Regions from separate parts of the Pantoea rwandensis genome, predicted to be linked through region 1. Evidence: predicted binding sites of a transcription regulator. Region 1 holds the regulator's gene; each other region holds the start of a gene.
What was found. Region 1 encodes Fur, which represses iron uptake genes when iron is present. Its sites were predicted from a motif close to ATAATAATGAGAACNACTATCAA; they were not measured.

Region 1 (10,978 bases):
GATCGCGATTAATTCATGAATCTTGCGTTGATGCGCCGCCATAAATGCCGTGATGGCATTGAACAGCGCATTCTCCAGCGTTTCCTGGGTGCGCTCAGGCAGGGGATAATCTTCCTGCGCCAGCGATTTGCCGCTCAGATCGAATAATGTCAGCGTGGCATCATTGCGTCCTAAGCGAACGCCGATGGTATGAAAATGGCGAGTTTCGGTAATGATGGAAATGGCGCGGCGACCACCGGTAGAGGCTTGTTGCTCTACCTCTTTGATCAGGCCGCGCTCAATAAGCTGGCGGGTAATTTTCGTGACGCTGGCGGGCGCAAGCTGGCTGAGATCGGCGATCTGTATACGCGATATCGGCCCTTGTTGATCAATTAGCCGATAAACGGCTGCGCTATTGAGTTGTTTGACAAGATCGACATTTCCTATTTGAGTCTGGCCGCCAGTGGTCATTCAGTACTTACTCGCTGAGGACGTCGTCTCCATTGACTAACGTCTTAATGATTTGATAATCGCGGGTAAAGACAGTGAGATTAGCGACTTTTCCTGCTGTCACTGAACCCAGCTGTTTTTCCACACCCATTGCCTGGGCCGGGTAGAGCGTTGCCATACGCAATGCTTCATCCAGCGCGATACCACAATGTTCTACGCTGTTTTGCACCGCTTCAATCATGGTGAGCGCAGAACCGCTTAAGGTACCGTTTTCGTCAACGCAAAGGCCGTCGCGATAGTATATTGTTTTGCCTGCAAAAATAAATTTATCAATCGACGCGCCGGCAGGTGCGGTCGCATCCGTTACCAGCACCAGCTTGTCACCTTTGATACGCTTTGCATTGCGCACGTTAGCGTAGTGGACATGTAAACCATCCGCAATAATGCCGCAGTATACATCAGGTGAATCAAACAGCGCACCGATCAGTCCAGGCTCACGACCGGCGAAGGTCGGCATGGCATTATAAAGGTGAGTGGCAAAAGAGACACCCGCACTAAAGCCCGCTTTGGCTTCTTCATAAGTGGCGTTTGAATGGCCCGCAGAAACAATAATGCCGGCATTGCGCAGCTTGCTAATCACCTCGGCACCGGCGTTTTCTGGCGCCAGCGTCACTTTGGTAATCACATCCGCGTTAGCGCAGAGGAAATCGACCATCTCCGCATCGGGTAGACGAATCAAATCTGGATTGTGAGTGCCTTTTTTGGCTTTGTTCAACCATGGGCCTTCCAGATGCAGGCCTAACGCCTGATTCGGATGTTTTGCCAGATAGGCACGCATGGTTTCGATGGCACGCTTCATCAGCGCATTAGTGCTGGTGATCAGCGTTGGCAGATAACTGGTGCAGCCTGATTTTTCGTTGGCACGCTGCATGATTTCCAGCGTTTCCACGCTCAGCGCATCGATATCATCGTTAAACTGCACGCCGCCGCAGCCGTTTAACTGCAAATCAATAAATCCGGGAGCGATAAACGCACCAGCCACATCCTGCTGTGCCATCGTTGCATCAAGCGCATCTCGTGGGCACACGCGCTCAATCAGGCCATCTGCAATCACCACGGCATGATTGTCCAGAATTTCATGACCGGTAAAAATCCGGCCGTTCACTAATGCGTACATCGTTTTTCTCTCCCGGCTAAGCCTGCCACCTTCAGGCAGCAGGTTTTTCACAACGTGTTCTCACACACCTTTCATATTTTCCGCTTCCATTTCGCGGAAATATTTCACGGTTTTCACTTTCAGTTCCATGGTGGCCGGTTCGTCACACACCACCACAGATTTCGCATGCAGCTGCAGGCAGCTGATGGTCCACATATGATTAACGTTACCTTCTACAGCGGCCTGCAACGCCTGCGCTTTCAGATGGCCCGTCACCAGAATCATCACTTCTTCAGCATCCAGCAGCGTACCCACACCCACGGTCAGAGCGTATTTTGGCACCTGATCGACATCGCCGTTAAAGAAACGCGAGTTGGCGATGCGGGTATCGTGCGTCAGGGTTTTAATGCGGGTGCGGGAAGAGAGTGAAGAAGCCGGCTCATTAAAGGCAATGTGTCCGTCGTTGCCCACGCCGCCCATGAACAGATTAATTTTGCCGTAAGAGCGAATCTTCTCTTCGTACTGGCGACATTCTGCGTCAATATCTGGCGCATTGCCATTCAGAAGATTGATATTTTCTGGTTGGATATCAACGTGATCGAAAAAGTTGCGGTACATGAAGCTGTGGTAGCTTTCCGGATGCTCTTTTGGCAGGCCCACGTATTCGTCCATATTGAACGTCACCACGTGCTTGAAACTAACCTGGCCCGCTTTGTGCATATCAATCAGGTGCTTGTAAGCTTCCAGTGGCGTACCACCGGTTGGCAAGCCCAGCACGAAGGGACGTTCTGCGCTAGGCTTAAACGCATTAATGCGGTTAACAATGTGGCGTGCAGCCCATTTACCCACCTGGGTCGGTGTGGCCAAAGGGATCAGTCTCATGTCTTCACCTCAATTAAGATTAGGAAAATGTTGTCGCCGATGCTGGTTTAGGTTGCTGCCATTAAGCGTAATCTGTTTAAGCGCAACCAGCAGGGAAAAGTGCGACCTGATATTTTTCATCATAAAATAAGTTTGTGGTGGTGGCTAGCATTTCGCAGTGATAAACGTCCATTATGGTGATTAAAGTCACAGTTACCGTGGTTTTAATTTGCGAGGCGAATTAATTTATCTTTACACTGCGCCTCGTGGTGAAAGATGTCATCAAGGTACCGGGCGTAGGGATAATAAAATCAACCCACGCTACGGCAAACGCCAGTCTCATAGGGGGAGAAAAAGGTGAGTATTTTAGGATATCTGCAAAAGGTCGGCCGCGCGCTTATGGTGCCGGTAGCGACACTGCCGGCAGCGGCAATCTTGATGGGGGTAGGGTATTGGATTGATCCAGACAGCTGGGGTGCAGGCAATGCGCTGGCCGCTCTGCTGATCAAGTCCGGTTCTGCCATTATCGAAAATATGTCAGTGCTGTTTGCCATCGGTGTGGCTTACGGTATGTCCAAAGATAAAGATGGTGCGGCCGCGTTAACCGGCTTTGTGGGCTTCCTGGTGGTGACGACACTCTGCTCACCTGCTGCGGTGGCGATGATTCAGAAGATCCCGGTCGATCAGGTGCCTGCTGCCTTCGGCAAGATCAACAACCAGTTCGTGGGTATTCTGGTCGGTATTCTCTCTGCTGAAGTGTATAACCGCTTCAGCCATGTTGAGCTGCCCAAAGCGCTGTCGTTCTTCAGCGGGCGCCGTTTGGTGCCGATCCTTGTCTCATTCCTGATGATCGTTGTGGCGTTTATCCTGATGTACATCTGGCCAATCATCTTCGGCGGCCTGGTGAACTTCGGTGAGCACATTCAGAAAATGGGCTCGGTGGGCGCAGGCGTGTACGCCTTCTTTAACCGTTTGCTGATTCCGGTCGGTCTGCATCACGCACTGAACTCCGTATTCTGGTTTGACGTGGCAGGCATTAACGATATTCCTAAGTTCCTTGGCGGTGCACAATCTATCGCGAATGGTACGGGTATCCCGGGCATCACCGGTCGCTATCAGGCGGGCTTCTTCCCGATCATGATGTTTGGCTTACCGGGTGCAGCATTGGCTATCTTCCACTGCGCTCGTCCAGAAAACCGCGCGAAAGTCGGCGGTATCATGCTGGCTGCGGCCTTCGCGGCCTTCTTCACGGGTATCACTGAACCGCTGGAATTCTCCTTCATGTTCGTGGCGCCGGTGTTGTATGTGATCCATGCCGTATTGACCGGTATCTCGGTATTTATTGCTGCGAGCATGCACTGGATTGCAGGCTTCGGCTTCAGTGCCGGTTTGGTGGATATGGTGCTGTCAACGCGTAACCCGCTGGCGGTGAATTGGTGGATGCTGATCCCACAAGGTCTGGTGTTCTTCGCCATCTACTATGTGGTGTTCCGTTTCACTATTCAGAAATTCAACCTGATGACCCCGGGCCGCGAATTGTCTGCGGGCGATGAAACTGATGGTTATGACGTTAACGTCGACCATAGCGGTAATGGTGAAAGCCAGACTGAATCACTGGCACGCCGCTACATTGCTGCCATCGGCGGTTCAGACAACCTGACCAACATCGATGCCTGCATTACCCGTCTGCGTCTGAACGTCAAAGACTCAGCCCAGGTGAATGAAGGCGTGGCGAAACGTTTGGGTGCGTCCGGTGTGATTCGTTTGAACAAACAGAGCGTGCAGGTGATTGTCGGCACTCAGGCTGAAAGTATCGCCACCGCAATGAAAACAGTATTGAGCAAAGGCCCGGTTGCTGCGGCTTCCGCTCCTGCCGCCGCTGCGCCGGTCGCGACTAAACCCCAGGCCGTGCTGAACACTGAAAAAGCGGTGATTGCTACGCTGGTGGCACCGGTGACCGGTGAGATTGTCGCGCTGGACGCAGTCCCGGATGAGGCGTTCGCCAGCAAAGCGGTGGGCGATGGTCTGGCAATCAAACCAACGGACAAAACCGTGGTGGCACCGATTGCCGGTACCGTGGTGAAAATCTTCAACACCAACCATGCGTTCTGTCTGGAAGCCGCTAACGGCGTTGAGATCGTGGTACACATGGGCCTGGACACCGTGGCGCTGGAAGGAAAAGGCTTCACACGTCTGGTGGAAGAGGGGGCAACCGTCACTGCTGGTCAGCCGATTCTGGAGATGGATCTGGACTTCCTCAACGCCAACGCGCGCTCAATGATCAGCCCGGTGGTGGTCAGCAACAGCGATGATTTCGCCGGACTGAATCTGCTGGCAAGCGGTTCAGTGGTTGCAGGTGTGACACCGTTGTATGAAGTGAAAAACTAAGTCCTTGTGATTTAGCCAGAAGGCAGGAAGCAATTCCTGCCTTTTTTGTTTTAAAACGACCAACAAACGGTTGTTTCCCTCCTGCGCTTTGTGGATCATACTCCGTTACTTCGTGGTACAAATCACCCGCTATTGTTTTGAGGATTTTGAGATGAGTGAGGCTGAAGCCCGCCCAACGAACTTTATTCGTCAGATCATCGACGAAGACTTGGCGAGCGGTAAGCACAGCAGTGTGCATACCCGTTTCCCGCCTGAGCCCAATGGTTATCTGCATATTGGCCATGCGAAATCTATCTGCCTGAACTTTGGTATCGCCCAAGATTATCAAGGACAGTGCAACCTGCGTTTTGACGATACTAACCCGGTGAAAGAAGATCTGGAGTTCGTTGAATCCATCAAGCGTGACGTGCAATGGCTGGGCTTTGAGTGGAGCGGCAACATTCGTTACTCCTCAGACTATTTCGACCAACTGTTTAACTACGCCGTTGAGCTGATCAATAAAGGTCTGGCTTACGTTGATGAGTTGTCGGCGGAAGAGATCCGTGAATATCGCGGCACTCTGACTGCGCCGGGTAAAAACAGCCCGTACCGCGACCGCAGCGTGGAAGAGAACCTTGCGCTGTTCCAGAAGATGCGTGATGGCGGTTTCGAGGAAGGTAAAGCGTGTCTGCGTGCCAAAATCGACATGGCATCCAGCTTCATTGTGATGCGCGATCCGGTGCTGTACCGCATTAAGTTTGCCGATCACCATCAGACCGGCAGCAAGTGGTGCATCTACCCGATGTACGACTTCACGCACTGCATTTCGGATGCGATCGAAGGCATTACCCACTCATTGTGTACGCTGGAGTTCCAGGACAACCGTCGCCTCTACGATTGGGTGCTGGACAACATCACCATTCCGCAGCATCCGCGTCAGTACGAATTCTCGCGTCTGAATCTGGAGTACGCGGTGATGTCGAAGCGTAAGCTGACGCAGCTGGTCACCGAGAAAGTAGTGGAAGGCTGGGACGATCCCCGCATGCTGACTGTTTCAGGTTTGCGCCGTCGTGGTTACAGCGCGGCCTCGATTCGTGAATTCTGCCGCCGCATCGGCGTGACTAAACAGGACAACATCGTTGAGATGGCGTCGCTGGAATCCTGTATTCGTGACGATCTCAATGAGAACGCACCACGCGCGATGGCGGTACTCGACCCGTTGAAAGTGGTGATCGAAAACCTGCCCGCCGGCCACGAAGAAACGCTGACCATGCCTAATCATCCAAACAAGCCGGAGATGGGCACGCGTGAAGTGTCGTTCAGCCGTGAAGTGTGGATCGATCGCGCTGACTTCCGTGAAGAAGCCAACAAACAGTACAAACGTTTGGTTCTGGGCAAAGAAGTGCGTCTGCGCAATGCTTATGTGATTCGTGCTGAGCGTGTGGCGAAAGACGAAGAGGGTAACATTACCTGCATCTATGCCACTTGTGATGTCGATACCCTGAGCAAGGATCCGGCGGATGGTCGCAAAGTGAAAGGTGTGATCCACTGGGTTTCCGCCATTCATGGACTGCCAGCTGAGTTCCGTCTTTACGACCGTCTGTTCAGCGTGCCAAACCCAGCGGCGGCTGAGGATTTCCTCACCACCATTAACCCGAACTCGCTGGAAATCAAACAGGGCTTCGTGGAGTCAGGTTTGCGTGAAGCTGCCACTACCGCAGCTTATCAGTTTGAACGTGAAGGCTATTTCTGTGCCGATAGCGTCTACTCACAGCCGGGTAAATTGGTGTTTAACCGCACGGTTGGACTGCGTGATACTTTCGCGAAGATTGGCGAGTAATATCTTTCGTCGATAGCACAATATGATCATGAAAGGGCGAGCAATCGCCCTTTTTTATTGCCTGTAATTCGCCACGGGCAATGAATTATGCTGAAGGCGGCAAGCTGTGCTTGTTGTCTATTTTGCGACAATTCTGACTTTAGCAAAATTAACCCATTTGCGAGTGTGAAAAATTGTATTTCAGGTAGGCTATGCGCTCTAAATAGAGCTCTGCGGGTTATCAAAGGAAAAAAAATGACAAGTCTCGCCCTGGAAGCTAAGCATAGCGTGGTGGTATTACATCAGCTTATTGAACGTGTTTTTAACCAGGTAGAAGGCAGTGATGACAGCATGGAACTGCTTTTGTCACACTTTCACCCGGATTTCAAAATGGTGACGCCGCTGGGTAAGCAGCTGGATCTGAATGAGACCGAAGTGCTGTTTCGCAAACTGCACGGTCAGCGGGAAGGGCTGCGCATTGCCACCAGTGAGCATGCCATCATTTCTCAACAGAGCCAGGAAGTGACGATTCAGTATCGTGAACTGCAGATGTTGAACGGCACCCATCAAACACGCATCTCTTTGGCTGTGCTGGATTGCAGCACCACCATTCCTCGCTGGCGCTACCTCCACGAAACCTTTATCGCTTGATAACAGGCATAAAAAAACCGGTGACCAGCACCGGTTTTTTTATATTGCATAGCACACTCAATTACTTATCGTGGAGCGTATCGTCTTCGCGGCAGTCTCCCAGTGCACAGTGACCGTACAAGTACAGGCTGTGGTTGCTGAGTTTGATGCCGTGGCGAGTAGCAATCTCACGCTGACGCGTTTCGATTGATTCATCACTGAATTCGATCACTTTGCCACAATCCAGGCAGATCAAGTGGTCATGGTGATGCTGCTGAGTCAGTTCGAATACGGATTTGCCGCCTTCGAAGTTATGACGGGTGACGATACCCGCGTCATCAAACTGGTTAAGAACGCGATAAACCGTTGCCAGGCCAATCTCTTCGCCCATATCGATCAGGCGCTTATACAAATCTTCCGCACTGACGTGATGGGACTCGGGGCCCGGTCCCTGAAGCACTTCCAAAATTTTCAATCTTGGGAGAGTGACTTTCAGGCCAGCCTTCTTCAATGCGGAGTTGTTGTCAGTCATTCGGATATTGTCCTGTTACTTTGCATGTCACTTACGGCGCAGGGGCCTTGAATGTTTAGGTCACGCGTATTCTCATTTGCGTCTCATTATAGAACTCAAGCAGTGAAATGAAAACCAGGGTAGCGCGCAAATCAACAAAAGTCGTAAGGATAAACATCGCCTACGCCAGCGCGGAACGGTGTGGTTTGGGTTTCCATTTCACTCAGCCTCAGTCAACAATCAGAGGAATAAGCGGATGACCATTGCGGGTATTCTACAGATTTGCGGGGAAAAGTTAAAAAACCGTAGCTATTATTTTTATAGGAATTTCCTTTGCCCCAACGTGAGCCAGCGCTCACATTGGGGAGGCGAGGCATCAGGCTTCGATGATCTCTTTCAACTGCAGCTCATCAAAAATCTGTTTCACCCAGGCGTCAACGCGTTCGTTGGTCAACTCAGGTTGACGATCTTCGTCAATCGCCAGGCCGAGGAAGTGTTTGTCATCGGCCAGACCTTTTGAGGCTTCAAAATGATAACCCTCGGTCGGCCAGTGGCCCACGATCACCGCGCCGTTGGGCTCAATGATGTCGCGAATCGTGCCCATCGCATCACAGAAATACTCTGCATAATCTTCCTGGTCGCCACAGCCAAACAGCGCCACCAGTTTGCCATTAAAGTCGATCTCTTCCAGCGTAGGGAAGAAGTCATCCCAGTCACACTGTGCTTCGCCGTAATACCAGGTAGGAATACCTAGCAGCAGGATGTCGAACGCTGCGAGATCTTCTTTGGTGCTCTTAGCAATGTCATGCACTTCGGCGACATCTTTACCCAGTTGTTTCTGGATCATTTTTGCAATGTTTTCAGTGTTGCCGGTATCGCTGCCGAAGAAAATGCCTACGATTGCCATGGGTTAAGTAACCTCTTAAAGCCTGATTGTGAAAGTAAGTCAATTGACTGCACATGTTAGCGAATGATAGCAGACCGTTGAAAAGGGCGGAACGAGTAAAGCCTGAACTTTGTGTTCCTGCGTGCGGTCAGCGCGCTAAGACAGTTTGAGTTGCGCTAGCAGCATTTGTTCAATCAATTCGCTGCGGCTGATGTTTTGTTGCTCGGCCAGCGTGTTCAGGGCGTCAACCGCTTCGCTGGACATTTTCAGCTCAACACGACGCAGCCCTCGCACTTTATCGCGCTTGAGCTGGTTACGTTTGTTGATACGCAACTGTTCGTCGCGTGTCAGCAGGCTGGTTTTGGGGCGACCGGGACGCCGCTCGTCTGCAAAAAGATCAAGCGTGGTACGGTCTGTCTGTTCTTTTGCCATGATTTGTGAAACTGAGTGGGCGCGAACGGCGGAAAGGCGCTGCGCGATTTATACATTATCGGCCCGACCACGGCGAAAAAATCATCCGCGGCAAATTTTTAGCGCGACATCATACTCCAGCACCATCCGCGACGCCAACCCTAAACCGCATACGGCAAGCTTTTGCTTTTACAGGTTAAAAAAGCGACGAACTGCGCGCAAAACCGCATCAGGTTTTTCAGCATGTACCCAATGACCGGCGCCGCTGATCACGTGCGCATGGGCGTGAGGGAACTGACGCAGCAGTGCATCACGATGCTGATTGTCCAGATAAGGGGAATCGCCACCGCGAATAAACAATGCGGGATGTGGCCAGGCCGGAACCTCCTCCCAGCCAGAAATCGTGGTGTAGTTGTCCCACAGCACCGGCACGTTAAAGCGCCACTCGCCCTCCACAAAGGACTTGAGGATAAACTGAATCACCCCCTCTTCAGCGACATGATGACGCATCACCTCGGCCGCTTCACTGCGACGGGACACGCCCGCCGCTGTCACGGCGCGGATACCGGCGAAGATTTCATCGTGGCGGCGGGTTTGATAATCCACCGGCGCAATGTCGATCAACACCATTTTCTCAATACGTTCGGGGGCCACGGCACTGAGCGCCATGGCGATTTTACCGCCCATTGAATGGCCTATTACGCCAGCACGTTCAATCTTATGTGCATCCAGCGTCTCCACGATGTCTTGCGCCATGGCGTGATAATCCATCACCTCACTGCGTTCAGACAAACCATGGTTGCGCACGTCCACTTGCAACGTGGGGCGTGCATCCCGGACACCGCGCGCCAGCACGCCAAGGTTATCCAGGCTACCAAAAAGGCCATGAATTAACAGAATAGGGGGGGCTTCAGGGGTAGATTGTTCAGTTTGCAGACGGGCGTTCAAAATCATGGCTAAAGTTCTTACGGTTGTGACCTTGGCTTAGGGTATCATGGATTCACCTGTCCAGGAGCCAGCCGGCCAGGCATTAGGGCATATTCCGACTTTTGCCCTGAAACAACGCCAGCGCTATCGGCTGCCACGGATTTAACTTTATAATCCTTATGTTAGAGCCCGCTCACGTTTTGCACAGCTCGATTTTGCTAAGGCCGTTGCAATAATGCGTGGTTCTGTCATTTGCCAGAATTGTACGGAATAAGATGAAAACGATTGAAGTTGACGAAGAACTCTACCGTTATATTGCCAGCCACACGCAGCACATTGGTGAAAGTGCCTCCGATATTTTGCGCCGCATGCTGAAATTCACCGCGGGCCAGACTGCACCGACTGCACCTGTCGCTGCTGCTTCGGCTTCGGTGAAGGAAGCGCAGCCAGTGCGCAGCGAAGCGCGTCCTCAGGATCGCGTACGCGCTGTGCGTGAACTGCTGCTCTCTGATGAGTATGCCGAGCAGAATAAGGCGGTTAATCGCTTTATGCTGGTACTGTCAACGCTTTATCGTCTTGATCCAGCAGCCTTTGCTGATGCCACTGCCTCGCTGCAGGGCCGCACTCGCGTCTATTTTGCGGGTGACGAGCACACGCTGCTGCAAAATGGCACCCATACTAAGCCGAAGCACGTTCCTGGCACACCGTACTGGGTGATCACCAATACCAATACAGGCCGCAAATGCAGCATGGTGGAACACATCATGTTGGCGATGCAGTTCCCTCAGGAACTGACAGAGAAAGTTCGCGGCACCATTTAAACTGAAGCGTCAGGGAGAAGCGCCAATGGCCAATCACCCCCGTGCCGGGCAGCCTGCCCAGCAGAGCGATTTGATTAACGTTGCACAATTAACCTCGCAGTATTACGTCCTGAAGCCAGATGCGGCGAACCCGGACCATGCGGTGAAATTTGGCACTTCT
Region 2 (10,978 bases), 650 kb from region 1:
CCGAGCGGGTTGCGCAGCAGTGACTGGAAAATCGCGCCGCTGACGCCAAGTGCCGCGCCAATCAGTAGTGCCATCAGCACACGCGGCAGCCGCCACTCTAAAACGATAAGTTTGACGTTGCTGGCACCCTGTCCAGCCAACACCTGCCAGAACTGCTCTGCACCAATCGGCAATGCGCCTCGCGTCATCGCCAGATACGCCAGCAGTGCGCATCCGAGCATCAGCCACGTGGTATGTAATCCAACACGACGCGTCATAGCGCACCTCGCCCGAGTTTACGGCGCACCAGCACAATCAGTACCGGAGCCCCCAACATCGCCGTGACAATGGAGACGCGCAGTTCACCCGCCACCAGCAGTCGTCCCAGAATATCCGCTGCCAGCAGCAGAATCGGGGTAATGATCGCGGTGGCGGGCAGCATCCAGCGGTGATCGTTGCCGACCATCCAGCGTGCAAAATGGGGCGTCATCAGTCCGATGAAAGCGATCGGTCCCACCGCAGCCGTCGCCGCACCGCACAGCAACGCAATCGCCAGCAATCCCAGCAATTGTGTACGCGCCACCCGCGTGCCCAGCGCGGTCGCCATATCGCCGCCCATGCTTAAACTGTTCAACGCCTGCGATAGATAAATCGCCACCCCGCTGCCAATGACAACGGCCGGGAACAGGGTGCGCAGTACGGTGAAATTGCGGATATCCAACGATCCGCTGTGCCAGAAACGCAAATGGTCATAAATATCGGGATTCAGCAGCGACAGGCCAGACGTCAGTCCATCCAGCACTGCGCCCAATGCCACGCCCGCTAACGTCAGGCGCACCGGATTGACTCGCCCGCCGCCAATCGCTCCCGTCATCGCCACCAGCAATGACGCCAACAGCGCACCCGCAAACGCGAAGCCGAGCCAATCAAGAGGCGAATCGGCGCCAAACAGCGCAATGCCGATCACCACCGCAAAACCGGCACCCGCATTGACACCGAGAATGCCCGGATCGGCCAGCGGATTACGCGTCAGGCTTTGCATCAGTGCGCCTGCTAACCCGAGGGCCACACCGGCCAGCAATCCGGCCAGCGTGCGAGGCAAGCGTGCATCACGCACAATCACGCACTCAGCGCTATTACAGCCTGAGGTAAATGAATGATATACATCGGAAATGGGTATCGATTTTGCCCCCAGCATCAAGCTGAGCGCGATGAGGAGCAAGAGCAGAATCCCTGAGCCTGCTAATGCACGGATTTGGCGCATCGTTCTAAACCTTCACTGTTCAACGTCGTCGCATGCGCAACGCAATTTGATAATGGTTATCGTTATTACTCGCGTTTGCCTATGTTACCATGACTCGCCTCGCGGACGATGAGGAAAATTGGTGCAAAAAGGCGAACAAATGAACAAATCTTCCCACTTTATCGATCTATCCCTGCTGAAAACCCATGCGGCATTTCGCGCAGTATTTATTGCCCGTTTCATCTCGATTGTCGCGCTTGGTATGCTCGCCGTGGCGGTGCCGGTGCAGATCCAGCAGATGACACACTCCCCGCTTTTGGTGGGATTGGCCGTCACCCTCGCCGCATCCGGTATGTTTATTGGTCTGCTGACCGGCGGCGTGTTAGCCGATCGCTACGAGCGTAAGAAACTGATTTTGCTTGCCCGATCTACCTGCGGCTTGGGCTTTATCGCGCTGGCTATCAACGCTGCGCTGCCGCAGCCTTCACTGATTGCGGTGTATCTGCTGGGATTTTGGGATGGCTTCTTTGGCGCGATTGGCGTCACGGCGCTGCTGGCGGCCACACCGGCGCTGGTGGGGCGCGAAAACATTATGCAGGCCGGCGCCATCACCATGCTGACGGTGCGTTTTGGCTCTATCCTCTCGCCGGCCATTGCCGGACTGGTCATTGCACACGGCGGCGTGGTGTGGAACTACGGCTTAACCGCGTTTGGCACACTGATTACCGTACTGACGCTGCTGAAATTACCTCAACTCCCGCCGCCACCTCAGCCGCGTGAACATCCGCTGAAGTCGCTGGCCGCCGGGGTGCAGTTCCTGTTTGCCAGTCCGATTGTCGGTATGGTGGCATTGATTGGTGCGTTGGTCACACTGGCCAGCGCGATTCGCGTGCTCTATCCTGCCCTGGCGCCACATTGGTCAGTGAGTGCTAACCAGTTTGGCATGCTCTACGCAGCCGTGCCGCTGGGTGCCGCTATCGGCGCTTTCACCAGCGGTAAATTGAAGCATGCCGCCCGACCGGGACAGCTGGTGCTGGGCAGTGCGGTGGCCGCCTTTTTCGCGCTGGGATTATTCAGCCTGATGCCCAATCTGCCGCTGGCGCTGCTGTGCCTGGTGGCGTTTGGCTATTTCAGTGCCATCAACAGTCTGGTGCAGTACGCGATGATTCAACTGCTGACGCCTGACCATCTGTTGGGCCGCATCAACGGCTTGTGGACCGCGCAAAATGTCACCGGGGATGCGATGGGTGCGGCGATGATAGGTGCTATGGGTTCATGGCTATTGCCGCCACAGGCTGCCGCCGCATTTGGCTTTGCGGCAGCGCTGCTTGGCATAGTTATGTGGTGCGTTATGGGACGCTTACGTCGTTATGCGCCGCCAGCTCCTGAGCTGGCGGAGCAGGCATCATGACTTAACGAACAGTTTCTCCAGACGCGCCAGCAGATTGCTGGCGCTGTAGTAATCCAGGCGGAACGAATCGACGCCAAGCGGGAACACCTGCTTATCCTTAACCGCCGCGTTTTGCGCGAGGAACGGATTGCCGATCACTGACTGTGTGGTTTTGTCATCCGCCGCAAACAGCAGGAAGGTTTTCCCCGTCAAGCCGCTACCCACATTCTCACCCGACAACTGAATGATGTCTTTACGCTGGCCCATGCTGTGACCTTGCTGCACACTGGCTGGCGGGACGGCAAGGGTAAAACCAAGCTGCTCCAGCAGTTTGCCCTGCGCTGACTCCGTGGTCCAAACGTTAACGGCACGCCCATCGCCGTTCCACACCATGGCAGACACGGGTTGCGGCGGTAAGGTGATGGTTTTTTTCAACGCTGCTTCACGATCGTCAAAAGCTTTCACTTGCTGTGCCGCTTGCGCTTCATGGCCGGTTGCCTGCCCGAGCAGCGTCACCACATCCTGCCAGCTTTTGTCATCGTAATTGACCACCAGCGTTGGCGCGATGGCGGAAAGCTGGCTGGCAAGTTTAATCGCAGAGTCATTTCCTGTGGCGCTCACCAGAATCAGATCGGGTGCTTCTGCGGCTACCGCTTCGGCGCTCGGCTCGCCAATATAGAGACGTTTTACATGGCGCTGTTTTGCCACCTCACCCCATTGACGGAAAAAACCCTGATCGTCGGCCAGACGACTGTTCGGTGCGGTCGCACCGGACGCCACCACCGGCGCATCAATCGCCAGCAGCGATCCGGTTAAGGTGACGCTGGTTGAAACAATGCGCTGCGGAGCTTTGTTTAAGATAATCGAACCCTTTGCCCCTTGCACCGTGCGCGGCCATCCCTGTTCTGCCTGTGCGAGCCCTGTGAAAGTCTGGAAAATAAACAAAAGGGCTGTCAGGCCCAATAAACCGCATTTATTCATAAGTTTTGGTCCACCTTTTAGCTTATTGCACGGCTCGACGTCACCTTCCGATTACGCCTAATCATGCGGGAAATCCCGCGAATGGATTGACTCTTTTGTCCAATCGACGTAGGTTACAGGCCCATAATAAAAATGATAATCATTCTTAATAATCTTATCATTTATAGGTGAAAATTATGGTGGAATCATCCATGTTTGAAAATGCCTTATTAGAGGATTTTTCTGCGTTATGCCGTGGGTTCCTCTTTACCTCGCCGTGGCGCAGCCTCGCGACTCAAGGCTGCTATACCACGATAACCACCTCTGTGGCAGACGCTGCATCATTGCAGGGTGATTTTCAACTTCAGCTGCATCAACATTTTGCGGCGGCAAAACAACAAGGCATTGAGAATCCGATCCTGGTGGGTGCGATTCCGTTTGACGTGAGTCAGCCTGCGGCCTTGTTTATCCCTGAAACGTATCAAACTTTTCATCGTGCCGACCTACAGAATGCGCTGCCTGCGGCTGCCAGTGAACTGCCGCAGGTACGTCGTCGCATGGCGGTGCCGGATCACGATGTCTTTACCCAAATGGTGGCCGATGCGGTGACAGCAACGCAACGTGGTGACCTCGATAAAGTGGTGCTGTCACGCCTGATGGATATTGTCACCGAGCAGCCAGTGGATACCGCGGCGCTGATGCAACGCGTGATTGCACAGAATCCGAATAGCTATCACTTCCACCTGCCGCTACCACAAGGCGGTGCACTGGTGGGGGCCAGCCCGGAACTGATGCTGCGTAAGCAGGGCCGCGATTTTAGCTCGTGCCCGCTGGCGGGCTCAGCACGTCGTGATCACCACGATAGCCAACAGGATCAGGCAGCGGGCAATACGCTGATGGACTCCAGCAAAGATCGTCATGAACACCAGCTGGTCACGGATGCGATGCGCGATACGCTGCAACCGCGCAGTCGCCTGCTGTCGGTGCCGACGGTACCGTCGTTGATCACCACGGCAACCTTGTGGCACCTCGCGACCCAAATCGATGGTGAGGTGCAGGATGATCGTGAGAACGCCTTGTCGCTGGCCTGCCTGCTTCATCCGACCCCCGCATTAAGCGGCTTCCCACACCAGCGTGCTCAGCAGCTGATTCAGCAGTTGGAGCCTTTTGATCGTCAGCTGTTTGGCGGCATTGTGGGATGGTGTGACAGTGAAGGAAACGGTGAATGGGTGGTGACGATTCGTTGTGGCACCGTGCACGGTGCACGCGTGCGACTGTTTGCGGGCGCAGGCATCGTTGCCGATTCCCAACCTGAATCAGAATGGCGCGAAACCGGCGTGAAGCTGGATACCATGTTGCGCGCTTTTGGACTGCAATAAAGGAAAGAGCATGAGCATTCCCTATACCCGCTGGCCTGAAGATTTGGCTGCGCGCTATCGCGAAAAAGGCTATTGGCTCGATGTGCCAATGACCGATATCCTGGCGCGCCATCAAGAGAATGATGCCATCGCGGTCATCGACGGCGATCGTCAAATCAGCTATCGCGAGCTGAATCAACTAACCGATAACCTCGCGGCGGCCCTGCAGCGCCGTGGCCTGCAACAGGGTGATACTGCGTTAGTGCAGCTAGGCAACGTGGCGGAGTTTTACGTCACGGTCTTTGCGCTGTTTAAACTGGGCGTGGCATCCGTCTTCGCGCTGTATAGCCATCAGCGCACGGAGCTGACCGCCTACGCCACGCAGATTGAGCCTAAGCTGTTAATTGCCGATCGCCGTCACGCACTGTTTGCCGACGACACCTTTATTGGTGCGCTCTGTGCGGCACAGCCCTCTCTGCAGCAGGTGATTCTGTGCCATGACGGTGATAAAGAAAACACCCTCGAAGCCCTGATGGCGGAAGCGGCAGGCGATTACCAGTCAACGCCAACTGCTGCCGATGAAGTGGCGTTTTTCCAGCTCTCCGGCGGCAGCACCGGTACGCCGAAGCTGATCCCACGCACGCACAATGATTACTATTACAGTATTCGCGCCAGTGATGAGATCTGCGAAGTCACGGCTGACACGCGCTATCTGGTCGCCCTGCCCGCACCGCATAACTTCGCCATGAGCTCACCGGGTTCACTCGGTGTGTTTTATGCAGGGGGCCAGGTGATTCTTGCCGCTGACCCAAGCGCCACGCTCTGCTTCCCGCTGATTGAGAAGCATCAGGTCACCGATACCGGTCTGGTGCCACCCGCAGTGAGCCTGTGGCTGCAGGCGATTCAGGAATGGGGTAGCAACAAGCAGCTGGCTTCGCTGCAGCGGATTCAGGTCGGCGGCGCGAAGCTCGGCGAAACCCTGGCGGCACGCATCCAGAGCGAAATTGGCTGCCAATTACAGCAGGTGTTTGGCATGGCCGAAGGCCTGGTGAACTACACCCGCTTTGGCGATGACGAGAAAATCGTGCTGACCACTCAGGGCCGACCGATTTCTGAAGATGACGAAGTGTGGGTGGCCGACGAACAGGGTAATCCGCTGCCGCACGGCACGGTAGGCCGCCTGATGACACGCGGTCCGTACACCTTCCGTGGTTACTATAAAAGCCCGGAGCACAACGCGGCCAGCTTCGATGCTAATGGTTTTTACTGTTCTGGCGATCTGATTGAGATCAATCCTCAGGGCTACATCACCGTGCAGGGCCGAGAGAAAGATCAGATCAACCGGGGTGGCGAGAAGATCGCCGCAGAAGAGATCGAGAATCTGCTGCAGCGTCATCCGGACGTGATCCACGCTGCGCTCGTGTCGATGAATGATGAACTGATGGGCGAAAAGAGCTGCGCCTTTATCGTTGCCAGTCAGCCGATCAAAGCGGTAGCACTGCGTCGCCATCTGCGCGATCTCGGTGTCGCCGAGTTTAAATTACCCGATCGTATTACCTGCGTAGATGCCCTGCCGCTGACCCCGGTTGGCAAGGTGGATAAAAAACGTTTACGCCAACAGCTTGCTGACCAACAAGCGCAAGCCTGACCTGTTCCGGAGATAATAATGGCTATTCCAAAACTCAATTCTTACGCGCTGCCTGCCGCCACTGAACTGCCGACCAATAAAGTGAAATGGAGCGTAGAGCCACAGCGCGCTGCGCTGCTCATCCATGATATGCAGGCTTATTTCCTGAATTTCTGGGGCGAGAACAGCCCGCTGATCGACCAGGTCGTCGAAAACATTGCGCGCCTGCGTGCCTACTGCAAAGCGCAGGGTATTCCGGTGTTTTACACCGCGCAGCCTAATGAGCAGAGCGATGCCGATCGCGCATTGCTTAACGACATGTGGGGGCCGGGCCTGAATAAGCATCCGGATCAACAGAAGATCGTGGATGCACTGGCGCCAGATCAGGACGATCAGGTGTTGACCAAATGGCGCTACAGCGCCTTTGTGCGTTCGCCGCTGGAATCGATCCTGCAAGAGATGGGCCGCGATCAGCTGATCATCACCGGCGTTTATGCCCACATCGGCTGTCTGACCACCGCCACTGACGCCTTTATGCGTAATATCCAGCCGTTTATGGTGGCAGATGCGCTGGCCGATTTTAGCCGCGAAGAGCACATGATGGCGCTGACTTACACTGCTGGCCGTAGTGGCAAAGTGGTGATGACCGCCGATCTCATGCCGCTGCCGCTAAGCAAAGATGATCTGCGTGCGCTGATTCTGCCGCTGCTGGAAGATGACGATGTGCCGGAAGATGATGAGAATCTGATCGACTACGGTCTGGATTCCGTGCGCGTGATGGCGCTGGCAGCGCGCTGGCGCCAGGTGCACAACGATATCGATTTCGTTAGCCTGGCGAAAAATCCTAGCATTGATGGCTGGTGGGCTCTGCTGTCACGGACGCCTGCCAAATGAGTGCCTCTTTCGACTTTAACGGAAAATTCGTCTGGGTAACCGGTGCGGGTAAAGGCATTGGTTACCACACGGCGCTGGCATTCCATCAGGCCGGCGCACAGGTGATCGGCTTCGATCTGCGTTTTGATCAGCCCGACTACCCGTTTGCCACGCAGGTTTTGGATGTAGCGAATGCGGCGGAGGTGAAAGAAGTTTGTCAGCGCCTGCTGACTGAGCAGCCTCGTCTGGATGTGCTGGTCAACGGCGCCGGGATCCTGCGCGTCGGCAGCACCGAAGCACTCGCATTCGAAGACTGGCAGGCGTGTCTGGCGGTGAACGCTGGCGGCGCCTTCAATATGTTCCAGCAGACGCTGCCGGTGTTCCGCCAGCAGAGCGCAGGAGCGATTGTCACCATCGCCTCCAACGCCGCTCATGCGCCACGCCTGGGGATGTCCGCTTATGGCGCTTCCAAAGCGGCACTGCGTAGCCTGTGCCTGACCGTCGGTCTGGAAATGGCACCGTTTGGCGTGCGCTGCAACATCGTTTCACCGGGTTCAACCGATACCGACATGCAACGTAGCCTGTGGCACACGCCGGAAGCAGAGCAGGAGATGATCAACGGCTTCCCGGATCAATATAAGCTGGGGATCCCACTGCGTAAGATCGCGAAACCGCAAGAGATCGTGAACAACGTCCTGTTCCTTGCCTCGGATCTTGCCAGCCACGTGGTACTGCAGGATATTGTGGTCGACGGTGGCGCAACGCTGGGATCCTGATATGGCAATCTGGAAACGATCGGTTGATCTGGCAACCTTAAATACCCTGGGTGATAACTCGCTGGTGTCGCACATCGGCATCGTGTTCACGGTGATTGGCGACGATTACCTTGAGGCCACTATGCCAGTGGACACCCGCACGCAGCAGCCGTTTGGCCTGCTGCACGGCGGTGCGTCAGTGGTGCTGGCGGAATCGATGGGATCGATTGCCGGTTATCTGAGTGTGGAAGAGGGCAAAAGTGTGGTGGGGATTGAGGTCAGTGCCAGCCACCATCGCGCGGTGAGCAGCGGTGAAGTCCGCGGCATCTGCCGTCCTTTGCATCTTGGCGCACGCAACCAGAGTTGGGAAATAGAGATTCGCAATGGACGCGATCAGCTGTGCTTCACATCGCGATTGACGGTGGCGGTGCTGGGGTAATTTTCCGCGACGGCCCCCTTATTCCAGGGGGTGAGAAAAATCGCGCCGGATTGCTGAACACGATGCCCTTTCATCGGGAGATGAAAATGGGCACTCAGCAGCCATAAAAAAAGCGGCCAATTGGCCGCTTTCTCTTTGGCGATTAACGCTGGTAAATGATTTCGACGCCTTCGTCGTCCTCCTCGTCCCAGTCGTCATCCCAATCGTCATCTTCTTCCACTTCCTGAGCGGTTTCCATGGCTTCGCGGTGATAGTCATCCCACATGAAGGCCACTTTCTCCGGCTCTTTCGCTTCTTCTTCCGCTTCTTTCGGGTTCTCGATGATGAAGGTCATCACGTCCCAGCAAAGATCTTTCACGCCATCATGGCTGGCCGCAGAAATCAGATAGTATTTGTCTTCCCAGCCCAATGCTTCCACAACCGCTTTAGCGCGGTTTTCTGCTTCTTCACGGTCCAGCAGGTCACATTTGTTAAACACCAGCCAGCGTGGCTTCTGGAACAGCTTCTCGCTGTATTTTTCCAGTTCACCCAGGATGATGCGGGCGTTCTCAACCGGATCGGATTCATCGATCGGCGCAAGGTCAATCAGGTGCAACAGTACACGGCAACGCTCAAGGTGCTTCAGGAAGCGAATGCCCAGACCGGCACCATCCGCTGCGCCTTCAATCAGGCCCGGGATATCCGCGACGACGAAGCTCTTTTCGTTGTCCATGCGCACCACGCCGAGGCTTGGCACCAAAGTGGTAAATGGATAATCCGCCACTTTCGGTTTAGCCGCAGACACGGAGCGAATAAAGGTCGATTTACCGGCATTTGGCAGGCCAAGCATACCGACATCAGCCAGCAGCATCAGCTCCAGCTGCAGGTCGCGTTTCTCGCCCGGCGTACCCATGGTCTTCTGACGTGGGGAACGGTTAACGGAGGATTTAAAACGCGTATTGCCCAAGCCGTGCCAGCCGCCTTTTGCGACCATCAGCTTCTGCTCGTGGCGCGTCATGTCACCCAGCGTTTCGCCAGTCCCCTGGTCAATCACGCGAGTACCAACAGGCACCTTGATAATGATGTCTTTGCCGCGTTTACCGGTGCAATCACGGCTCTGGCCATTTTGGCCACGTTCGGCGCGGAAAGATTTCTCGAAGCGATAATCGATCAGGGTATTCAGGTTTTCATCCGCCAGCAGGTAAACATCACCGCCGTCACCGCCGTCGCCGCCGTCCGGGCCACCGCGTGGAATGTATTTCTCGCGGCGGAAGCTTACGCAACCATTACCGCCATCGCCTGCGACCGCAAGGATCGTCGCTTCATCTACAAACTTCATTTTATTTCTCCGTCACGCTATCGTTCGCGGCGACTAAAGCACAGCAAACGGGTCCGCCAGGGTCTTCTGCGCTGACCGGCGGCGGATAATACAAGACTGGCAAAGCCAGGAGTACATAAATTGTACAGCAAACTGCGCGTTTTGGTCAGAGGGAATCCCGCAACCTGCGGCAGAATGTAAAAAGCCCCGCAAAGCTGCGGGGCCTTCAATTCGTGTGTTCAGACGTTAACCGTCTGCGTCACAACAACCTTACTCAGCAACGATGCTGATGTACTTACGGTTGTTAGGACCTTTAACTTCGAATTGTACTTTACCGTCTGCGGTAGCAAACAGGGTGTGGTCACGACCACAACCTACATTGGTACCTGCGTGGAATTTGGTGCCACGCTGACGAACGATGATGCTACCTGCCAGAACAGATTCACCACCGAAACGCTTAACACCCAGACGTTTTGCATTGGAGTCGCGACCGTTACGAGTCGAGCCACCAGCCTTTTTATGTGCCATTTGTCAGATCTCCTCTTACGCGCCGATCACAGTGATTTTCACATCAGTGAACCACTGACGGTGACCAGCTTGCTTACGGTAGTGTTTACGACGACGAAACTTAACAATCTTAACTTTCTCGCCACGACCGTGAGCAACAACTTCTGCCTTGATCACACCGCCTGATACCAGTGGCGCGCCGATTTGCACGTCTTCGCCATTTGCAATCATCAGAACCTGGTCGAACTCAATGGTTTCGCCGGTTGCGATGTCCAGCTTTTCCAAGCGAACGGTCTGACCTTCGCTTACTCGGTGTTGTTTACCACCACTTTGGAAAACCGCGTACATATAAAACTCCGCTTCTGCGCATGCCTTTCTATTCATCAGGCGGCGCGATAAATATTCACAATAGGGCGCGAATTCTACGCAAATCTCCAGCAGAAGACAAGTGCACTTTGCACTCTCTTGCAGAAAAAAAGCGCAGGACGAATGCAAACGTTTCTCAGCCCGATTTTTCAAGTACAATCAGTAACAGATTACCTGAACTCAC
Region 3 (10,978 bases), 2.0 Mb from region 1:
GCGCGGCTATGTTCTGGCGCGGCGGCAGGTTGTGGATCGAGTGCCGCAGCGGCTTCGACGGTGAATTCTGCGATCAGCGTATCCCATGCCGCCATGTCGGTATTGTCGGTGGTGTAGATTTTCAGCACCGCATCCGCGTGGCGATCAAAAATCTGGATGCTTTGACGCTCACCGCGCGCGGTCTGCTCACGCAGGAAGAAAGCGCTGTGCCACTGTGCCGGGAACAGACGCTGATCGAGCGCGCGTGGGTTAAGGATCAGTCCGGCATGTTCGCCGAGGTGCAGGTTTTCATATTTGCCCACCTGCTCATGCACCGCATATTCGTTGCGGGTGATGCTTTTGGTTTCGCCGACGGCTGCCAGTGCCTTCAGCAACGCCGGGAAATCCGCTTTTAACGCTTGCGCATCCTGGCCGACGCGCGCTTCACACAGCTGCGCTTCGCCAATGCCCATCAGGGCCGCCAGATCGCGGGCATACTTCTTCGGATGTTCGCCTTTCAGCGCCAGGTAGTGATCGTAACGTGGGTTCATTGCACTTGCTCCATGAAAAGGCCCTGCGCGAACGCAGGGCGAAAATGTGATTAGAAGTCGACGTTCACACCGAGCTGGAAGGTGCGGCCTGGCTGAGTTGCCAGTGCGATATCGTTGCGATCCTGTGCGGTATCGCTGGTCATTTCGCGGCTGCTCAGGTAATCCCAATATTTACGATCTGTCAGGTTATACACGCCACCGCTCAGCTTGACGTTCTTCGCCACCTGCCAGTACGCCGTCAGATCGACCATCCCGTAACCCGGCACGCGCGCGTAATCGGTGGTGGAATCGGTCAGTGCAGAACCGGTATTGTTATAGCTCTGGCGGTTGGTCGCCGTGGCCTTTTTGCCCTTCACGAAGGTTGCCGTCACCGCTGCACCATACTGGTTCTGTGGCGCATCCCAACCCAGCCCCAGCACCGCTTTCATTGGCGGTACGCTTTCCAGATCGACGTAACGGTCGCCGAGGTAGCTCGACTTCGATTTACCTTCGTTATAGCTAAAGGCAAAGCGTGCGCTCAGGCCCTGCACATCTTCATACCAGGTGCCGAAATTCACTTTTCCACTCAACTCTGCACCATAGATATAGGCTTTATCGCGGTTCTCTGCCTGATAAGTGGTGTAAATGTTGCTCGGAACGTTAGTGAATTTATCCGGGTTGCCGGAACGGGTGTAACGGTTATAGGCGATGAAGTTTTTGTAGGCGTTGTAGTAAACCGCCGTGCTCATCACCACGCCTTCGGTCGGCTGTCCTTTCAGACCCCATTCGAAGTTGTTGCTGGTTTCAGTGTTCAGATCCGCATTACCAATCAGCGCATATTGCGCTCTACCCGCATAGCTGGAACCCAGGTTCCATGAACCATACAGCTGGCTGGCGTTCGGGAACTGCGCGCCGCGTTTGTATTGCAGATAAGTCATCAGGGTTGGCGTGAGCTCATACTGGAATGCCAGCGATGGGAGAACTTGCGTATCGCTGTTGCCAGAGCCGTACAGCGTGTCGACTCCTGATTCGGTCAGCACGGAGCTGCCGCTGGTCAGGCTGCTGAGGTTCTCGGGCTTGGTATTTTGGTACGCCACACGCACGCCCGGCACCACCGCAAAGTTGTGGCTATCCAGGTCGAAGTTGATCTTATCCTGCACAAAACCGCCGAGCGTATAGCTGCGGCTATCTGCTTCAGGCTGCATGATCACACTGAATGTACTTGGTGTCGGTGACTGGCGGAATGGGCGTTCGGTTTTTTCCAGACGTCCATTCAAACCGGCAGTCAGCTCATGACGACCCAGCGTTTTAGCCAGATTAGTTTCAAAACCGTAGCTGTCCGTGTTGTAGTCAGAGTAGACCGTCTCATAGGCTGTCGCGCTTGAAGGCATATAAGTATTGTCATGCGCTTCGGTGTGCTGCCAGTAGACACGTGAGGTCAGGCTGTCGATGAAATCGTTGTACGGCGTGTATTCGTCCGCCAGGCTCAAGCCAAAGCGACGGGTATCGCTCTGCTGTTGTGCCGTGCCGTAAACGGTATTGCCTGAAGTATCCCAGCTGTCGTAATGGGTGTGATTGGTTTTGTGATAGAAGTCGGCGGTACCGGTGATTTTGTGCGCATCATTCGGCTCCCACACCATGCTGCCCAGCAGTGCGTCAGAGTGCCAGTTGGCTGGATATGCCCCACGGCTCGCATCGTTGTTTTGCGTTTCCTGACCATCGCGGCGGCTATAGACAAAGATACCGCGCAGTTCCTCATCACCTGCTGCCGCAGTGATGCCGTTGTGCCAGCTGCGATTGGAAGAATCGAAGTCGCTCTGGTAGCCAAAATAGGTGGTTTTACCCGGATGTAAGTAGTCGTCTGGCGTCTTATTACGGAACGAGACCGCACCACCAATCGCGGTGTTGGGCTGAGAGACAGACGTCGCACCTTTATCGATATCCACGCGACCAAACATATAAGGGTCGATGTAATCGCGGCCAATACCAAAGGTATCTAAACCGGCGCGGCTGACGTAGCTGCGTCCGGTGGCATCCGGCAGAGAAACACCGTCAACGTTGATATCGACGCGGTTACTTTCCAGACCACGGATGTTGTAGCCAGTGTAACCCGCACGATCGAAGCCACTTTTACCCGCAGAAGAACCACCGCTGGCACCGGTTGCTGTTACGCCGGGTTCGTAGCGCATGATGGTACCGAAATCATTGCCGCCATCACGCTGCATGTCGGCGGCGGTAATGGTGCTTTTACTACCGGCTTGTTTCTCCAGCTTCGGTGCAGTGACCGTCATGACCGACTCTGCAGTGGTGGATTTGTCAGAAGATAAAGCAAGTGTCGTGTTATCGCTGGCCGCGTAGCTGCAAGCGGCGTGAATAGCGGAAGACAAAATGGCAACTTTAAACAGACGTTGCTGGGTCATTCCCTGTAAGAGTGAAGACATGCGCGAAATACCTGGTTAATTGTTAGTATTCGCTCACTGGATTGCCGCCAAAAAAACGCGATATGCGTTAATAAACCGTAAAATGTGTGGACTTATTTTATGTAATAAATAATTTCGTCAGGAATGTAATGCAATTGGTAATCATTATCAATAAACTTTACACTAAGATGTATCTTAGACCGCACATTTTGTTAACTTGTTTATAATCAATAATTAAGAAGAGGCACCTGATGACGCAAAAACCGGCTGTGACCATTTACTACTGCACTCAATGCAACTGGCTGCTGCGTTCGGCGTGGATGGCACAAGAACTGTTGCACACTTTTGCCGAAGATTTGAGCGCAGTGACGCTAAAACCCGGCACCGGCGGTGTGTTCGAAATCAGCATTGATGGCACGGTGATTTGGGAGCGTAAACAGGAAGGCGGATTCCCGGATGCAGCGGCGCTGAAACAGCGCGTGCGTGATTTCTGCTGGCCGGATCGCGAGTTAGGGCACGTGGATAAGAAGAAGCCGGGCTAAGCCCCGAGCGGATAGATGCGCACATTCGAATGGCAATGAACATTCCAGAACGGTGATTTATTGCGATCAAGGGCTTAATTATCGGCCTGCTGTTTCAGCAGCTATGATGGGCGATTTTTCGCGATGACTAACGTGGCCATGTCAGAAAGTGAGATGGCTAATCGGCGCGAAAGGCATTTATTCTGCTGGCCAGGTACGATTAGCTATTCGCGATTTTCTCTGTCGCTTCGTTCAGTGCATTTATCACAATATTCAGCGACTCAGGCGAAATATCTTCCTGCGATAAACGATGATTCAGCGTGTGGCGAATATGATGAATGGCCTGCTCGACTTCTGGAATACTGCGATTATTGACCAATATCGCCAGCGAAGTCAGACGCTCAATAATATTGGCAATATTCTCGCCGTTCTCGGCTAATAACGCGCGACCGCCATCATTGAGCGCATAGGCTTTACGCGACGCATGCGCATCCACCACGCGGATCGCATCCATCTCTTCGAGCAACGTGAGGTTAGGATAGATGATGCCAGGGCTGGGAGAGTATTCCCCTTTGGACAGCTCTTCCACTGACTTGATCAGCTCATAGCCATGCGCAGAACCGTTGGCGAGGAAGTGCATCATTAACAGGCGAATATCACTGGCATCCAGCATCCTTTCGCGGCGCTTTTTACGCGCACCTGCACAGATTGCACGTTGTGCATTATCGGACTGCCATGGAAAATCCCGCTGCTGTTTCATTGCCTTCCCTGAGGTCAATTAAGGGAGGTTGATAGTAGTCTGCCGCCTGGCAAAATTCAACACAGGCGGCAGCGGGCGCGGCGAAGTCAGTTATTTCTGATGCCAGTACGCCACCGCGCGCACGAAGTCGGTGTGGGCACCACGGCGTTGCGTAAAGTAGTCGCTCAGCAATTTTACCGCCTCACCTTCACCCGTCAGCCAGATGAAATACTCTTCTGTTGGCAGTGAGATCTTATCCAGCTGCGCAATCAGCGGGCCGAGGTTATCCACCTGCATGCTGCCACTGCCGAGCCAGGTCACCTGTACATTCGGCAGATCACCGAGGTAATCGCGCCCGGTGGTTTCATCGGCGTAGGCCAGCAGATGGATCTGCTGCGCCTGCATCTCAGCGTAACGACGCTTAAAGGCTGGCAGCCCGGTCTCATCGCACACGTAAACCTGGCAGGCATAATCCACGGGCACTACGCAGGAGCCACGCGGGCCGCCCATGGCGATCTGATCGCCTGGCTTCGCCTCATTCGCCCAGTTGCTGGCGACGCCGCCATCATGGATATAGAAATCGAGCGTCAGTGAATCGGTGCCGTTGAACGCCAGCGGGGTGTAATCGCGAGCTGCCGGGCGTACGCCGCCGGGCCAGACGATCCCCTCTTCGGTCATTTGCGGCAAAGCCAATGCGCTGCCCGCATTGCCCGGGAAGAAAACTTTAATGTGATCGTCGAATGACGGTGAATTAAACCCAGCCAGATCGCTGCCGGTAAACTCAATGCGCCAAAACTCCCCCGCGATTAAGGTTTTGCTCGCCACGGTGATATGACGGAAGCGTAATTCGTTGCGTACGCGCTTTGGTGCGCGATCGTTAATGTTTTTTTGCAAGTATTCTCTCCAGGCAAAGACGTGAATGAGTGTGCCCCTGCGATGACTTATCCTGAGTGGCAAGATGCCTCCCCTAAACTGAGATTACCGCAGCTTGAGAGTCGTTCACGCCAAACGTTATCGAAAATCATTCTCATCTGACGTTGGCTAGCATAGTTATGATATATCTTCGATGCAATGCCGAAAAATGCTATTGGGAAAAGTTGCAGAATTTTCGGCGTGGATTGCACCGGTTGGAGCAGGGACTAACGCCAACTGAATTTCAGGAGAGAACCGCAGTTAAAGAGGATTGCGTTCGATGAGCGGGCAATGGCAGGCAACGATCGCGCCGCAACAAACGTGCGGCGTGTCATCGATAGTCATGGGGTAAAGCGCGGTAAAACCAGAGGGAAATCAGGCCTGATGGTTGCCGCAGTTAACGAAGCTATTGTCATCCTGGCTGTGTTGCGGCAGCGGGTTATCGCCCAAAATTTCATGCTGCTGGCAGTGAGTCTGATGAGGATGCAGGCCGCCCGGCGGAGAGAAAGGCTCAGCCATCTGTGCACTTGCCAGCGAGGAAAACGCCACAAGCGCTGTCATGAGGAACAACGGTAAAAGTCGCATAATTTTTTCTTTTTCACTTTGACGGTCCAGAGCGGACCAGGAATGCAGGTGATTATCCAGCCTGATGTATGGCGGCTGGTGTTTTACGCGGCCAATCAGGTTTCGATGAAGTATTTTACGCCAGTTACGGCGAATATTTTATAAAATCGTGCGGTTAGTCACAGTTAACCGCACGATTTATGCATTAGCAGGTGGAGACCGGAATGTAGAACGTGCCCTGCAACAAATCAGGCGTGCTGTATTTCAGATCCAGTTTTAGCAGATCTTTACCTGCCCGACGCGCCACGCCCAGTGCCGGCAAGTGGTTGTAGTAAATTTCTGCGGTAAATGCATTGATCTCTTCCGGTGCGCCATGCCAGTCAATCTCGGCATACAAGCCGCTTTCTCCGGTCCAGTTCTGCACATTGCGCGGCATCACATCGGCATACTGACTTTCCAGCGCCTGGAACAAGCTAATGTGCTGCTGGTCGGCAGAATTCACGCCTGGGCTGAACTGGAATCCCAGCCAGCCACGGCTGACATGTTTACCGGCAAAGCGGACAAAATCGCGGGTATGCTGCGCGACCACCTGATTATGATGATCGATGTACTCGCCAAAGCGGCATTCCCACTCAATCACTTCACCACACAGCTGCAACTCCGGCTTCTCGGCCAGACGCGCGTTGACCCACGAACGCTGCGTGGAAATACGACTGTGGAAATCCTTCATCAGCATGTCCGGGATGCGGCGATAGGCGCCGGGCGTCATGGAGAAGTGGCTTTTGAATACTCTCGTGAAATTCTGCTGGTTATCGAAGCCAAAGCGCACGGCAATATCGATGAGCGGCATGCTGGTCAAACGCAGCGCCATCGCTGACATGGTCAGGCGACGCTTACGCGTATACGAGGCCAGTGTTTGGCCGGTCATCTCTTTGAACATGCGCTGCATGTGCCACTTGGAGTAACCAGATTTCAGGGTAATCAGATCGATATTGAGCTCATCGGTCAGATTCGCCTCTATCCAGTCCACCAGATCGTTGATGTACTGTTTTTTAAGATTCAGGCTGAGCATGATTTTTTCAATCGAGTGATAAGTGTGAAGGTAATGAATTTGCGCGATTAGTCACATAAATATAACAAAAACGTATTACTTACGTAAGGAAGAGTAAAGGCAGCGAGGCGGGAAAAGCATTAATTGCTTAGGTTACTAACGTTTTCAGGTCAATTTTACGCTGCGATAATGTGAATAAGGTCGCCATTACCGGCGACCTTCACGCGATTTTTGTAATGGAGTGCACACTGTTGTAAATCTTGTTACTCCGTAAACCTAGTGCGTATGCATGCCTGCTGCGTTCATCATCATACGAAACAGTGATGCCACTACAGCGAGTGCCAGCACACTGGCTCCATAGATGATGACCAGCCACATCACCCGCTTCCACCATGGAGACGGCGTTACTCCGTCTTTCATTTTGCTGACTTCGATTGGCATATTAATGGTACCCCTCGTCGGCTTTGATTTTTCCGCGGAACACGTAATAACTCCAGAAGGTGTAACCCAGAATCACCGGGATAATCAGTAGACCGCCCACCAACATAAACGCCTGGCTGCTGGCCGGAGACGCGGCCTGCCAGATGGTGATCGACGGTGGCACGATGTTTGGCCAGATGCTAATGCCCAGGCCGGAGAAGCCGAGGAAAATCAGCGCCAGCGTCAATAGAAACGGTGAGTAATGCGCTTCACGTTTGATGGCACGCACAATCCCCCACGAGCATAGCACCACCAGCAGCGGAACAGGCAGGAACCAGAACAGGTTTGGTCGTGAGAACCAGCGTTGCGCGATATCCGCGTGGGTGAGCGGCGTCCAGATACTGATAATGCCGACTACCACTAGTAACGTCAGGGTAAGTGGCGTCGCCAATGCTGACATTTTGCGGTGCAGGTCGTGCTCGGTTTTCATAATCAGCCAGGTGCAGCCCAGCAGTGCATAAGCGATCACTAAGCCAACACCGCAAAACAGTGGGAACGGTGCCAGCCAGCTCATTGCTGAACCGGCATATTCACGACCTGATACCGGGAAGCCATTAAGAATGGCGCCCACTGCAACGCCCTGACTAAAAGTCGCCAGCAGCGAACCGGCGATGAACGATTTATCCCAGAACGGACGATGCTCTTCGGTGGCCTTAAATCGGAACTCAAATGCCACACCGCGGAAAATCAAGCCGATTAGCATCGTGGTTAATGGGATCGATAACGCATCCAGCAGCACCGAATAGGCCAGTGGGAATGCACCAAATAGCGCAGCACCACCCAGTACCAGCCAGGTTTCGTTACCGTCCCAAACGGGAGCCACAGTATTGACCATCATGTCGCGCTCAATCGGATCTTTATTGAACGGCAATAGCAGACCAATGCCCAAATCAAAGCCATCCATCACGATGTACATCAGGGTGCCAAACACGATGATGGCGAACCAGATAATAGAAAAGTCGATCATGATTACTGCTCCCCGCGCTTATGAGTATTGGCAGCAGATAACGGGCGAGCTGGAGTGTGCTGCTCTCCGGGACCACCGTGCGCTACTTCTCTGCCTTCTCCGGTCACTGGACCTTCTTTAATCAGCCGCATCATGTAGTGATAGCCGACCCCAAACACCGAGCAGTAGACCAAAATGAAGGCCATCAGGCTGATGCTCATGTGCAGATTGCCATGGGCAGAGACCGCATCAATAGTGCGCTGCACGCCATACACTACCCACGGCTGGCGGCCCATTTCGGTGGTAATCCAGCCAGCCAGAATGGCGATCAGTCCCGATGGCCCCATCAACAAACAGAACCACAGGAATGGTCGCGACTGATACAAACGCTTCTTCACCCGCAGCCACAGGCTGATCACTCCCATGCCGATCATTAACAGGCCTAGCGCCACCATCACGCGGAACGACCAGAAAATCACGGTAGAGTTTGGGCGGTCCTCTTTCGGGAAGGTTTTCAGTGCCGGAATTTGCTTCTCCAGACTGTGGGTCAGAATCAGACTGCCAAGGTAGGGAATCTCCAACGCATATTTGGTGCGCTCCTGCTCCATATCCGGCACGCCGAACAGAATCAATGGCGTGGGCTCACCCGGCTTGTTTTCCCAGTGCCCTTCGATCGCCGCAATTTTCGCAGGCTGATATTCCAGAGTATTCAGACCGTGCGCATCGCCGAGAAATGCCTGAACTGGCGAGACGATTAATGCCATCCACAACGCCATGGAGAACATCTTGCGCACCGCGGGATTGTCATTGCCGCGCAGCAGATGCCAGGCCGCAGAGGCGCCGACAAAGAAGGCACTGGCCAGAAAAGCCGCGGTGGACATGTGCAGTAAACGGAACGGGAATGACGGATTGAAGATGATTTTCAACCAGTCCTGCGGCACCACGACCCCATTCTCAATAATGTAACCCTGAGGGGTGTGCATCCAGCTGTTAGAGGCCAGGATCCAGAACGTTGAGAAGATGGTGCCCAATGCCACCATGCAGGTAGCAAAGAAGTGCAGCCCCGGCCCCACGCGGTTCCAACCGAATAGCATCACGCCAAGGAAACCGGCTTCAAGGAAGAAGGCGGTCAACACTTCATAAGTGAGCAGTGGCCCGGTGATACTGCCGGCAAACTGAGAGAAACCACTCCAGTTAGTCCCGAATTGGTAAGCCATTACCAGCCCGGAGACCACGCCCATACCGAAGTTCACGGCAAAGGCTTTAGACCAGAAATGATAGAGATCGCGATAGGTCTCATTACGGGTTTTCAGCCACATCCCTTCGAGCACCGCCAGGAAACTGGCGAGGCCGATGGTGATAGCCGGAAAAATAATATGGAAGGAGACAGTAAAGGCGAACTGTATCCTTGCCAGGTGAAAGGCATCTAATCCAAACATTGCTTACCTCATTGCCACAAAGTGCACTGGAATTTTTACTTATAATGAACAACAGCGTGCGGGAATCTATTTCGTCTTATCGGATGAAAGGTCGCACTAATGTAAAAGGAAGCAGTCAGAACGAAAATAAACAGAGGAAGTCTTTAAAACTATAACAGTGTTTGTTGATAACGATCATTGTCTTCATCAAAGACTAATTGATTGATATCACAGACCTAAGGTTAACAACCCTCGGTTATTGTAGCGATATTGTTATTAACCTTCGCGCTAAGATCTCATCGTTACCCGTTAACTCTCTCATTTGATTATTTTTTAGTGCGGATAACAGGAAGGTTAATTCAATCTTTCGCCAGATAACGTGTCAATAATTCCAGACAATATGATGTTATCTCGATTGTTAATTAAAATAGCCCTCTTTTAAAACCAAAGGATATATTTTTCCAGGAATAGGCAGGCACATTGCCGCTCCTCTTTCTCTTAACGCTTTGCGGCATAGCGTTTGCAAGCGTTAACCCACTGTGCTTTTTTAGAGCAGCAAAGCCATCGGTTAATCAGCGAAGGAGAGGTTATGACCCGTCTTACCGCACAAGATTTTCCCCAGGAACTGCTTGAGTTATATGACTATTACGCGCACGGCAGGATCAGCAAACGTGAGTTCATCACCCTTGCTGCTAAGTTCACCATCGCCGGCATGACCGGCGCCACCTTGCTCAGCGCCATGAGCCCCAACTACGCGCTGGCGCAGCAGGTTGAATTCACCGATACCGAGATTAAACCCGAATACATTCACTATCCCTCACCACAAGGCCACGGTGAGGTGCGAGGCTATCTGGTGCGCCCGGCCAAAGCCAGCGGCAAAGTGGGTGCAGTGGTGGTGGTGCATGAGAATCGCGGATTGAATCCTTATATAGAGGATGTCGCACGCCGCGTGGCGAAAGCCGGATATATCGCGCTGGCACCGGACGGCCTGAGTTCAATGGGCGGCTATCCCGGCAATGACGAAGAGGGCCGTGCGATGCAAGCCAAAGTCGATCCAACTAAGCTCATGAACGACTTTTTTGCCGCCGTCGATTTCCTGATGCACCACGAAGAGGGCACCGGCAAAGTTGGCATCACCGGCTTCTGTTACGGCGGCGGCGTGGCGAATGCTGCTGCCGTGGCCTTCCCGGAACTGGCTTGTGCGGTGCCGTTTTATGGCCGCCAGCCTAAAGCGGAAGACGTGCCGCGCATTAACGCCCCACTGCTGCTGCACTATGCCGCGTTAGACAAAGGCATCAACGAAGGCTGGCCAGCCTATGAAGAGGCGCTGAAAGCCAACCACAAAACCTATGAAGCCTATATCTATCCTGGCGTGAATCATGGGTTCCACAACGATTCGACCCCACGTTATGACAAAG

Region 2: the regulator Fur is predicted to act here: its motif matches at 1,290-1,312, upstream of fepD (Fe(3+)-siderophore ABC transporter permease).
Region 3: the regulator Fur is predicted to act here: its motif matches at 3,079-3,101, upstream of LH22_RS05925 (TonB-dependent receptor domain-containing protein).

What each region holds. Positions count from the first base shown of each region.
Region 1 covers NZ_CP009454.1:3,551,353-3,562,330, reverse strand. Annotated here, with positions in the region: gene nagC (DNA-binding transcriptional regulator NagC) at 1-450, opposite strand, end outside; gene nagA (N-acetylglucosamine-6-phosphate deacetylase) at 458-1,606, opposite strand; gene nagB (glucosamine-6-phosphate deaminase) at 1,667-2,467, opposite strand; gene nagE (N-acetylglucosamine-specific PTS transporter subunit IIBC) at 2,810-4,834, shown strand; gene glnS (glutamine--tRNA ligase) at 4,986-6,653, shown strand; gene LH22_RS16260 (hypothetical protein) at 6,888-7,283, shown strand; gene fur (ferric iron uptake transcriptional regulator) at 7,345-7,794, opposite strand; gene fldA (flavodoxin FldA) at 8,150-8,680, opposite strand; gene ybfE (LexA regulated protein) at 8,816-9,091, opposite strand; gene ybfF (esterase) at 9,260-10,024, opposite strand; gene seqA (replication initiation negative regulator SeqA) at 10,273-10,818, shown strand; gene pgm (phosphoglucomutase (alpha-D-glucose-1,6-bisphosphate-dependent)) at 10,844-10,978, shown strand, end outside.
Region 2 covers NZ_CP009454.1:4,203,853-4,214,830, forward strand. Annotated here, with positions in the region: gene fepG (iron-enterobactin ABC transporter permease) at 1-257, opposite strand, end outside; gene fepD (Fe(3+)-siderophore ABC transporter permease) at 254-1,243, opposite strand; gene entS (enterobactin transporter EntS) at 1,383-2,633, shown strand; gene fepB (Fe2+-enterobactin ABC transporter substrate-binding protein) at 2,628-3,593, opposite strand; gene LH22_RS19290 (isochorismate synthase) at 3,770-4,951, shown strand; gene LH22_RS19295 ((2,3-dihydroxybenzoyl)adenylate synthase) at 4,962-6,578, shown strand; gene LH22_RS19300 (isochorismatase family protein) at 6,597-7,451, shown strand; gene dhbA (2,3-dihydro-2,3-dihydroxybenzoate dehydrogenase) at 7,448-8,206, shown strand; gene LH22_RS19310 (hotdog fold thioesterase) at 8,208-8,624, shown strand; gene cgtA (Obg family GTPase CgtA) at 8,767-9,942, opposite strand; gene rpmA (50S ribosomal protein L27) at 10,192-10,449, opposite strand; gene rplU (50S ribosomal protein L21) at 10,465-10,776, opposite strand.
Region 3 covers NZ_CP009454.1:1,265,798-1,276,775, reverse strand. Annotated here, with positions in the region: gene LH22_RS05930 (hemin-degrading factor) at 1-530, opposite strand, end outside; gene LH22_RS05925 (TonB-dependent receptor domain-containing protein) at 581-2,950, opposite strand; gene LH22_RS05920 (SelT/SelW/SelH family protein) at 3,181-3,471, shown strand; gene LH22_RS05915 (PadR family transcriptional regulator) at 3,671-4,210, opposite strand; gene LH22_RS05910 (siderophore-interacting protein) at 4,301-5,083, opposite strand; gene LH22_RS05905 (hypothetical protein) at 5,477-5,686, opposite strand; gene LH22_RS05900 (helix-turn-helix domain-containing protein) at 5,871-6,737, opposite strand; gene LH22_RS20100 (DUF2474 domain-containing protein) at 6,993-7,157, opposite strand; gene cydB (cytochrome d ubiquinol oxidase subunit II) at 7,159-8,163, opposite strand; gene LH22_RS05890 (cytochrome ubiquinol oxidase subunit I) at 8,166-9,581, opposite strand; gene yghX (YghX family hydrolase) at 10,150-10,978, shown strand, end outside.